One region of the Alteromonas macleodii ATCC 27126 genome, then DNA from elsewhere that is predicted to be linked to it. Evidence: predicted binding sites of a transcription regulator. Region 1 holds the regulator's gene; each other region holds the start of a gene.

Region 1 (3,324 bases):
GTGTTTTACCCCTTCTTTAGCGAGTACTTTAACTTGGTCCATAGCAATGTTAGCGCCTATAAGATTACGGGTAGCTTGGTCGTCGGCATCAAGGCCGTCGAACATTTTGTGTAACCATCCCGGCACATGAACATTTGTGAACCCCGCAAATTTCACCAGTGTTTGGTAGTTGGTTACCGGCAAAATACCCGGAACGATATCTAAGTCGACACCCGCTGCGGCTGCACGGTCTCTAAATCGAAGGTACACACTCGTATCGAAAAAGAACTGGGTTATCGCTTCTGTGGCACCTGCTTCTGCTTTGCGCTTAAGGTTTAGTAAATCAAACTGCGCATTTGGTGCTTCAGGGTGCTTCTCTGGATAGGCAGCAACAGAAATATCAAAATCGGCAACGTCTTTTAGCAAGGCAACAAGATCAGAGGCATACATCTCTGTCTTTTCTACTCCTGGCGGTAAATCGCCACGAAGCGCAACAATACGGCGAATACCTGAGTCCCAGTAGTCTTTTGCAATTTGCTTAAGCTCATCACGGCTAGCATCAACACAGGTCAAGTGAGGAACCGCCGCGACACCGGTTTGCTGCTGAATGCGTTTTACAACGTCGTGGGTTCTGTCACGCTCACCGCTATTCGCGCCGTAGGTTACCGACATGTAGCTTGGCTTTAGTGGCGCTAGACGTTCAACTGACTTCCACAGGGTCTGTTCCATGGCTTCCGTTTTAGGCGGAAAGAATTCAAAAGATACATCAATATCACGCAGTTCCGACAGGGACTGGTTTAATGCATCGATACCTTGTGCGTAAGAAACCATGGCTTTTTCTCTCAAAAATGTATTCTTATAGACGTTTAGACGTCTAAATTAAAGAATATATGTCTAGACGTCAAGAGGTTTACACTGCTCAATTGACCTTTTCGTGAACTTGTTTAGAATTTCTCTTCATAACATAAAAAAGAGTAGACCGAGTTAGTACAATGGCAGAATGGAACGGTAAATATATTCACCCCTACGCAGAGCATGGCAAGAAGAGCGAACAGGTAAAGAAAGTCACTGTCTCTATACCTATTAATGTGCTTAAGGCGCTTACTGATGAGCGTACTCGCCGCCAAATCAATAATTTGCGTCACGCCACTAATTCAGAACTGTTGTGTGAAGCATTTTTGCATGCGTTTACCGGTCAACCATTGCCTAACGATGATGACCTGCGCAAAGACAATCCTAATCGCGTACCGGCTGAAGCAAGACGCATTATGGAAGAAATGGGCATTGATCCAAGCTTCGAAAACGATGTGTCGGAAGACGACTGATATTTGGTATTAAAGAGAAACGGCGCTTTGTTATAAGTTATTGCTAGTTGATAACCTACAACACGGCGCCGTTTTTTATGTACTTGTATTCTCGAAGCGCACTTTTTAGCAAATAAAGGTTGAGCACTAGCCCCTCCATTTTTTTTGCCTTATGCGCCAGAATTTTATTCTTCTGGGCTTTCAGGCACGCGTGCAACGCCAGATTCAATCGCAGCCTTAGATACGGCGGTAGCAATACGCTCGCATAAACGCGGATCCATAGGTTTAGGAATAATGTATTCCTTACCAAATGTCAGACTAGTACTCTTACTGGCAGCTAGTACTTCTTCTGGTACAGGCTCTTTCGTAATAGCACGAAGGGCTTCTACTGCTGCTACTTTCATTTCATCGTTGATGGCCGTTGCACGAACATCTAGCGCGCCACGGAAAATAAACGGGAAGCACAGTACGTTATTTACTTGGTTAGGGTAGTCCGAACGTCCAGTGGCCATAATAAGATCTTTACGTACTTCGTGAGCAAGTTCAGGCTTTATCTCAGGGTCTGGGTTAGAACATGCAAATACAATTGGGTTTTCAGCCATCAAGGCCAGTGTTTCTGGTGGTAAAACATCCGGTCCAGACACACCAACAAAAATATCCGCACCTTCCATTACATCTTCAAGCGTACGCTTGTCAGTATTGTTAGCAAATAGCTTTTTATGCTCAGTTAAGTCTTCGCGACGAGTATGGATAACGCCTTTTCTGTCTAGCATATAAATACGTTCGCGCTGGGCACCACACTTAATAAGCAGTTCCATACAAGCGACCGCTGCTGCACCGGCACCCATACACACAATTTTAGCGCTCTCTATGCTTTTACCCTGAATTTCCAGAGCATTAAGCATGCCCGCTGCAGTTACAATAGCGGTACCGTGCTGATCATCATGGAATACCGGAATTTTACAGCGCTTAATTAGCTCTTGTTCAATCTCAAAGCATTCAGGCGCTTTAATGTCTTCTAAGTTAATGCCGCCAAATGTGTCAGCGATATTCGCTACCGTATTAATGAACTCTTCGGTTGTACGATGCTTCACCTCAATGTCAATGGCATCCAGGCCAGCAAAGCGTTTAAACAGAAGGGCTTTACCTTCCATAACAGGTTTCGATGCCAGTGGGCCTAGGTTACCCAGCCCTAAAATCGCGGTTCCGTTACTGATAACGGCAACCAGGTTTCCTTTACCCGTGTACTTATAGGCGTTATCTGCATCTTCGGCAATTTCTCTGACCGGCTCGGCAACGCCTGGGCTATAGGCAAGAGCAAGGTCATCGACGCTGTCGGCTGGTTTAGATAACTCTACGCGGATTTTTCCAGGTGTGGGTTTGGCGTGATAGTCGAGTGCGCGTTGTCTAAAATCTGACATGTAAAAAGGTATCCTTAGATGTAGGGTTCATCGGTGTTTTCGTTCACGCTCTGTAGCTATTTTATTGTCGTTATAGTTATAGGTAGATAAACGTAAGCGCGTTACAACCAAGTAATGACAAAGTGATTATAAATAGTTGTTAGCACTAGGGCTTGTTGATCTTTGTTTTACAGCAATCATCAATAGGCCCCAAGGTGGCATGTGGAAAAGCAGACTAGGCGTTAACCTTTACTGATTTTGCTCACATACCTTAATGGATACAAGCCTCTGGTTTATGTACCCAAAAGCGCCACAAGTCTTGAAAGTCATGCATTATTCACAGAATTAATGCTCAGTATCAAAGTGCCGATCACAACTCTAACACAGCCAATCACTGTGTACATATCTGATCAGAATTCTCATATACCAATGTAGGTTAGGCATACTAATTAGACCAGTAAAATGGGGCTATAATTGCCATTCATGCTATTTATTTTGACTTGTTATAACATTCTGTAGGTCTATTGTGTGGAGGGGGAAAATAAAGCTATCAAAGGGATCTACGTTCTCATAAATGCATTGGACAGAAACCCAAATCAGGAAAATAGAACGCAGGGAGACACCTCGTTAATTCTCCATCC
Region 2 (3,324 bases), 660 kb from region 1:
CTGTGAAACCGTTGTCTTTGGCTGTTTGTGTCGCTTGCGACAGGCTCATGCCCTCTTCAAGTTTGCCAAATACATAAGACAAACTGCCCGATAGAATTCCTTCAAAGCGGTGTAAGGTGTCGCCGGCGCTGAATAGCTTTTGCAAGTTATCAATAACCGGTAGCCCTGCGCCGACAGTGGTTTCGTAAAGGTACTGACGATTTGTCGATTGCGCGGTCTTGCGAAGCTTACGGTAGTAAGACATTGCGCTCGTGTTCGCCTTTTTATTTGGCGTTACCACGTGAAAACCGCTTTCCATCATATCTACATATTGCTGTGCAATCGCTTCGTGACTAGTACAGTCAACAATCACCGGGTTTACCAGACTATTGTCGTTAGCAAACTGATGCAGGCGTTCAACGCTTAATCCTTCGCTTGCCGATTCAAGTGCCGCTTTCCAGTCACCGCTTAAATCAATACCTTGGCTGTTTAACAGCAGCTTACGGCTATTTGCAATACCATAAACTCGCAGCTGCACGTTGCGTTTTAACAACGCAGGCTGTTGTTTTTCAATTTGACCTAGCAGTTCGGTTCCCACATTGCCACACCCTACTAGGAACACGTCGATGGTATGGCGGTCAGAGAAAAAATTCTGATGAATGACTTTTACTGCTTTCTTAGCACGCTTACTTTCAATTACCGTTGAAATAGAGCGCTCTGAAGAGCCTTGAGCAATGGCTACGTTGTTTACGCGCGCTTGGGCAAGCGAGTTAAAGAAACGCGCAGCCAACCCTTTGGTTTGACGCATACCGTCACCAACCAAAGTAACAATGGCTAGGTCATGACGCACTTCAATAGGATCTAGCAATTGATTTTGAAGCTCTAGCGCGAACGCATCTTCAAGAAGCGTTAACGCTCGGCTGGCGTCTTTGCTTTGGATACAGAAACTGATTGAGTATTCTGAAGAAGACTGGGTAATAAGGCTTATTGAAATATTGGCGTTCGACATCACCTCAAACACACGACTTGCCATACCTACCATGCCTTTAAGGCCAGGGCCTGCAACGTTAAACATGGTGACGTTATCAAGCTGTGAAATACCTTTAACTGACGTCCACACCTCGCTTTTTTCATTGCTGATTAGCGTACCTGGCGCAGCTGGGTTTAGTGTGTTTCTGATCAAACAAGGGATGTGGTGTTGGGCAATAGGACCGATAGTTTTCGGATGAAGCACCTTAGCACCGAAATAAGATAGCTCCATCGCTTCTTGATAGGTAAGCTTGTCTAACAGCACTGCCCCTTCAACTTGATTCGGGTCAGCGTTATAAACACCGTCTACGTCTGTCCAAATTTCACAGCAATTTGCGTCTATACACGCCGCTAAAATGGCCGCTGAATAGTCTGAGCCGTTACGCCCAAGCGTGACTTTCTCGCCCGCTTCGTTAGCAGCAACAAACCCCGGCATGACAAGAAATTCACTGCCGTCAGTAGGCACATCTGAAAAGCGGGCTTTACTAAGCGACACATCGGCAATGCTGTCTAGGTAATCGCCTTCGGCCAGCACATACTTAACCGGGTCGATAACGCGATTAGCAATACCTTTAGCAGATAGCATAGCGCTAAAAAGCGTCACCGAGATGTACTCACCAATACTTAGAATACCGGCAGCGACATTATCAGGTGCAACACCAAGCAGCTTAATACCTTCAAGGTGCTGTTTTAATACGGAAAGGTGACTATTAATGAATTCTACCACGCTTGCATGTGCAAACCCGTCGAGTTCTTCGTTTAGGTTGTTGGCGATGCCGGTAACCGTGTCGTTCAACTTATTGAATAACGGCTGGAAATCTTCACCCGCGGCTGCTTGTTCACATAGTAGTGAAAGCGCGTTCGTTACCCCCTTTGGGGCAGAGAGTACAACCGCAGCACCGTCGGTTTGGTGGGTCGCCGTGCTAATCTCCATAACGCGCATGTATCGCGGTGCATCGGCTAGAGAAGAACCCCCAAACTTTAAGACTTTCATATGCTGCTCCTTAAGGTTACGCATGCTAAAACGTGTGTAAAAAAAAGCCCGCTCTGTGTTAGGCGGGCTTTCGTTGTCTTTTGCTTACTTGCACTAGTCAGCGACCGCCCTTTTTAAGGTGGTAATTAACATAATGGTGGTGCGAGTAAGTAGAATCTTTTTCATACAAGCAATTTGCCGTATAGACGTCTATATGTCAACCGCAGTTTTCACTACACTGTGTTGCAAAAAGTGCAACACTCTTTAACTAATATTTCTTTTTAAGGTACAAATACGAGTTCAAGCCGTTTCTTTGCTGGCTTACTAGTATTCAAGTAGCTTTAAACAACGACTTATTTCTAAGATCATTCAAACCTAACTCAATCAAAACCTTTCTTTAAGCCAAACTCGCCTTTAAAAATGGGGCTGTTGCACTTTGCTGAACTTTAGCAACCTCCTCTGGTCTGCCTTCAGCAACTATTTCTCCTCCCTCATCACCAGCGCCTGGCCCCATATCAATAATGTGGTCGCAAGCCCCAGCCACCTGCATATTGTGCTCAACCATCACCACAGTATTCCCCGCTTCAACTAAGGTGCTTAAATGCTGCATAAGCAATGCAGTGTCTGAAAGATGTAAACCTGTTGTAGGTTCATCAAGCACGTATAGGGTATTAGCATTTTGAGCACGTTTAAGTTCTGACGCTAATTTAATGCGCTGCGCCTCGCCGCCTGATAATTCAGTGGCACTTTGCCCAAGGGTTAGATAGCCAAGCCCTACGTTCATTAGCGTTGTAAGTCCCCGCGTAATAACTTGATTATCACTAAATGCAGATAGTGCTTCTTCAACCGTAAGCGATAATACATCAGCGATAGAATGCTCATTGTAACCAACTTCCAGTACGTTATCGTTAAAACGCTGACCGTTACAAACAGTACAGGGGGAATAAACACTCGGCATAAATAGTAATTCTACCGATACCACACCCAAGCCTTCACAATGTGGGCACCGCCCTTTTGCAACGTTAAACGAGAAATGACCCGCATCGTAACCACGGGATTTTGCTTCTTCGGTTGAAGCAAATAAACTTCTGATTTGGTCAAATATGCCGGTATAGGTTGCCAAAGTTGAACGGGGTGTCCTGCCGATGGGAGACTGATCTACCACAACTATACGACTTAACGCTTCAAGTCCGCTTTCAATACAGCCTTGTCGCGGTTCACTTTTAAGTGAAAAAGTGTCGTTAGTAAGAAGCGAATTGGCGTCAGTAAGCAGTTCTTTCGTTTCTCTTGTTTCTTGCGCTCGCTTCCCTTCTTTCTCGGCTGTACTTAAACCATCTTTGACC
Region 3 (3,324 bases), 790 kb from region 1:
TCTCAATTGGTGAAGAATAAGTACAACATTGAAGAGCCAGTATTGTCGTGTAAAAACGTCGTTCCTGTTAGGCAATGTGACGTTATTCTTATGCCGCTTGTAGGGTTTGATGTAAACGGCAATCGCCTGGGTATGGGGGGCGGCTACTACGACCGAACTTTGAGTTTTACCCAACGCGCGCCAGATTCACATTCATTTTCGGGTAGTAAAGCGCCCAAGTTAGTGGGTATTGCCCACGACATTCAAGAAGTAGATGCTCTGCCCGTTGCACCATGGGATGTCCCCCTTGATGCCATCGTGACGCCCTCGCGCACACTGCAACTCACTAAACCGTGATAGTCATTATAACAAATTGAACATACGTACTTGTGGGTTCACGTTCGCTTATAAGTTACACTTGCGAACACAATAAGTCGGAGAATGACCATGGATCAGAACGCAAAAAAACAAGCCGTAGCCAAAGCAGCCATCGAATATGTTGAAGCAGACAGCATTGTCGGTGTGGGTACAGGTTCTACCGTAAATTTCTTTATTGAAGAACTCGGTAAAATTAAACACAAAATTGAAGGTGCAGTATCAAGTTCAGAAGCCTCTACCGAGCGTTTAAAAGCCTTAGGCATTGAGGTATTCGAGTTAAACGAAGTCAGCAATCTATCGGTTTATATCGACGGTGCCGATGAAGTGACCGAACACAAGCATATGATTAAAGGCGGAGGCGCAGCACTCACTCGCGAGAAAATTGTAGCCGGTGCGGCGACCACGTTTGTGTGTATTGTTGATGAAAGTAAGCGCGTTCCTGTATTGGGCTCGTTTCCCCTTCCCGTTGAAGTTATTCCCATGGCTCGCTCTTTCGTAGCACGAGAGCTAGTAAAGCTTGGTGGCGATCCTGAATATAGACAAGGTGTTGTCACCGATAACGGCAACGTTATTTTAGATGTTCACAACCTTGAGATTCTGAATCCTCGTGAGCTAGAACAAAAAATAAATAATATTCCTGGCGTGGTCACGAACGGCATTTTCGCACTACGAGGCGCGGACATAGTGCTAAGTGCTACAGATAGTGGTGTTGAAACCTTTAAGTGATAACTGAGTAAGACGTATAGTGCGGTGAAAAGCTATACAAAATACTACTTTCAACTTAACGCGTTTTCTGTTAGTTTCCGTTTAGACGTCTAGATGTCCTTAAAAGAAGTTCACTAAGCGTCTCAACTTTTACGTTAGTTAAGGCCAATTCCTTAATAACGAAAGCAATCAACGTGATTATAAAAGCTTGGTAGCAATAACGCCCAAGCAAGGCTTTCAGAGCTGCAAAGCGATGTCGTTGCAGCGCAGGTTATACACAGCTTTGTGTTTCATACTGGCAGGTTTCTGAGAGTCTTGGATTGGCGGTGCAAGCAAACCAAATTACATCAGTGAGAGATAGCGAGTTCATGAGCAAAGTTTCATTAGAGAAGGATAAGATCCGAATTTTGTTGTTGGAAGGTGTTCACCAAAGTGCTTTGGAGACACTAAAAAGCAATGGGTATAGCAATATTGAATTTCTCAAGACCTCTCTTCCTGAAGACGAGTTAATTGAGAAAATTAAAGACGCCCACTTTGTTGGTATTCGCTCGCGTACTCAAATTACAGAGAAGGTAGTTGAAGCAGCACAAAAGCTTGTGGCTATCGGTTGTTTCTGTATTGGCACCAACCAAGTTGATCTTGAAGCCACCCAACGCCGCGGCATTCCCGTGTTTAACGCGCCATTTTCCAACACACGTTCGGTTGCAGAACTTGTACTTGGCCAAATTATCCTTTTACTTCGCCAGGTGCCGAGTAAAAATGCCAAGGCTCACCGCGGAGAGTGGGAAAAAACGGCAGTCGGCTCATATGAAGCCCGTGGTAAGACACTTGGTATCATTGGTTATGGTCATATAGGCACACAGCTGAGTATTCTTGCTGAACACCTAGGTATGCGCGTTCAATTTTTCGATATCGAAGACAAGCTTGTGCTAGGTAATTCTGCCCAAGTAAAATCGCTTGAAAAGCTGCTTAATACCTCTGACGTTGTTTCACTTCACGTTCCTGAAACACCACAAACTCAAGATATGATTGGTGAAAAAGAACTGTCTCAAATGAAGAAAGGCAGCATTTTGATTAACGCGTCTCGCGGTACTGTGGTAGATATCGATGCGCTTGCGAAGGCATTGGGAAGCGGCCAACTAAACGGCGCTGCTATTGATGTATTCCCGGTTGAGCCTAAATCTAATACTGAAGAATTCGAGTCGCCGCTTCGCGCGTTCGATAATGTCATTCTGACCCCGCATGTGGGCGGCAGCACGCAAGAAGCGCAAGAAAATATTGGTATTGAAGTGGCGGGTAAACTCGCGAAGTACAGCGACAACGGTTCAACGCTGTCAGCCGTTAACTTCCCTGAAGTGTCACTGCCAGAACATACTGGTCGTTCACGCCTACTTCACGTACACAAAAACCAGCCAGGTATTCTTACTCAAATTAACCAAGCGTTTGCAGAAAAAGGCATCAACATCGAAGCCCAGTACCTACAAACTAACGCAGAAATTGGTTATGTAGTAGTTGATGTTAAAGAAGACCGTGGTTATGAAGCACTTGCAGAGCTTCAGCAAATTGATGGCACAATTAAGACACGTATTCTTCACTAAGAAGAGTTGTTTTAAGACTAAATAAAAACGCTGCACAATGTGCAGCGTTTTTTTATGCCTGTGATTTTACTTCAATGCGTTGAAGTGCCCAGCCCTACTTCAGTGCGCTGAGCATATAAGGTAGGCTTAGAAGAAGTTGTAAACTAAGCTAACTGCAGTTTCTGTGTCTAGTTTTTCAACGTCGTCGTCAACATTGGTGTTGTGATCAAGTTTGAAAGAAAGACGCATTGAAAGGTTACCGCTGATTGTAGCTGTAAGTGCAGACTCAGCACGAGATTTCGTGTTGTCAGAACCCACTTCGGTACTCACTGTTTGCGTAAATTTAGCGGTATCTGAAATTTTCCAAGAATAAGCTGATGACGCACGAACGATTACGCTGTCAAGATCTTCGCCATCCTGAGTTTCGATGAATGAGTAACCAGGACCGATTGAATATTCAAGGGTGTGGCGCTTGTTCTCAAGTACTTTTTGGTTCCAACCCGCCGCAATAGTTGATTGGTAATTAAAGTTACTAAAGCGGTCGTCTTCATATGAAGCGAAGCCGAATAAACGGTTATCAGGATTTTCTAGTTTGTAGTTACCCTGGGCTGAACCAAAGAACTTCTGTGCAGAAGTAAACTCGATATCTTCTTGCTCGCCTGCATCATTTTCTTGTTGAACAGTT

The links. Region 1 encodes MetJ, which represses methionine synthesis genes. Its sites were predicted from a motif close to TAGACGTCTAGACGTCTA; they were not measured.
Region 2: thrA (bifunctional aspartate kinase/homoserine dehydrogenase I) is a predicted target of MetJ. The motif match lies at 2,177-2,194, and genes of this name have one in related genera.
Region 3: serA (phosphoglycerate dehydrogenase) is a predicted target of MetJ. The motif match lies at 1,158-1,175, and genes of this name have one in related genera.

Annotation. Positions count from the first base shown of each region.
Region 1 covers NC_018632.1:4,039,586-4,042,909, reverse strand. Annotated here, with positions in the region: gene metF (methylenetetrahydrofolate reductase) at 1-810, opposite strand, end outside; gene metJ (met regulon transcriptional regulator MetJ) at 972-1,304, shown strand; gene MASE_RS17205 (malic enzyme-like NAD(P)-binding protein) at 1,469-2,704, opposite strand.
Region 2 covers NC_018632.1:3,383,722-3,387,045, forward strand. Annotated here, with positions in the region: gene thrA (bifunctional aspartate kinase/homoserine dehydrogenase I) at 1-2,002, opposite strand, end outside; gene MASE_RS14495 (excinuclease ABC subunit UvrA) at 2,379-3,324, opposite strand, start outside.
Region 3 covers NC_018632.1:3,251,264-3,254,587, forward strand. Annotated here, with positions in the region: gene MASE_RS13915 (5-formyltetrahydrofolate cyclo-ligase) at 1-336, shown strand, start outside; gene rpiA (ribose-5-phosphate isomerase RpiA) at 427-1,083, shown strand; gene serA (phosphoglycerate dehydrogenase) at 1,431-2,660, shown strand; gene MASE_RS13930 (DUF481 domain-containing protein) at 2,787-3,324, opposite strand, start outside.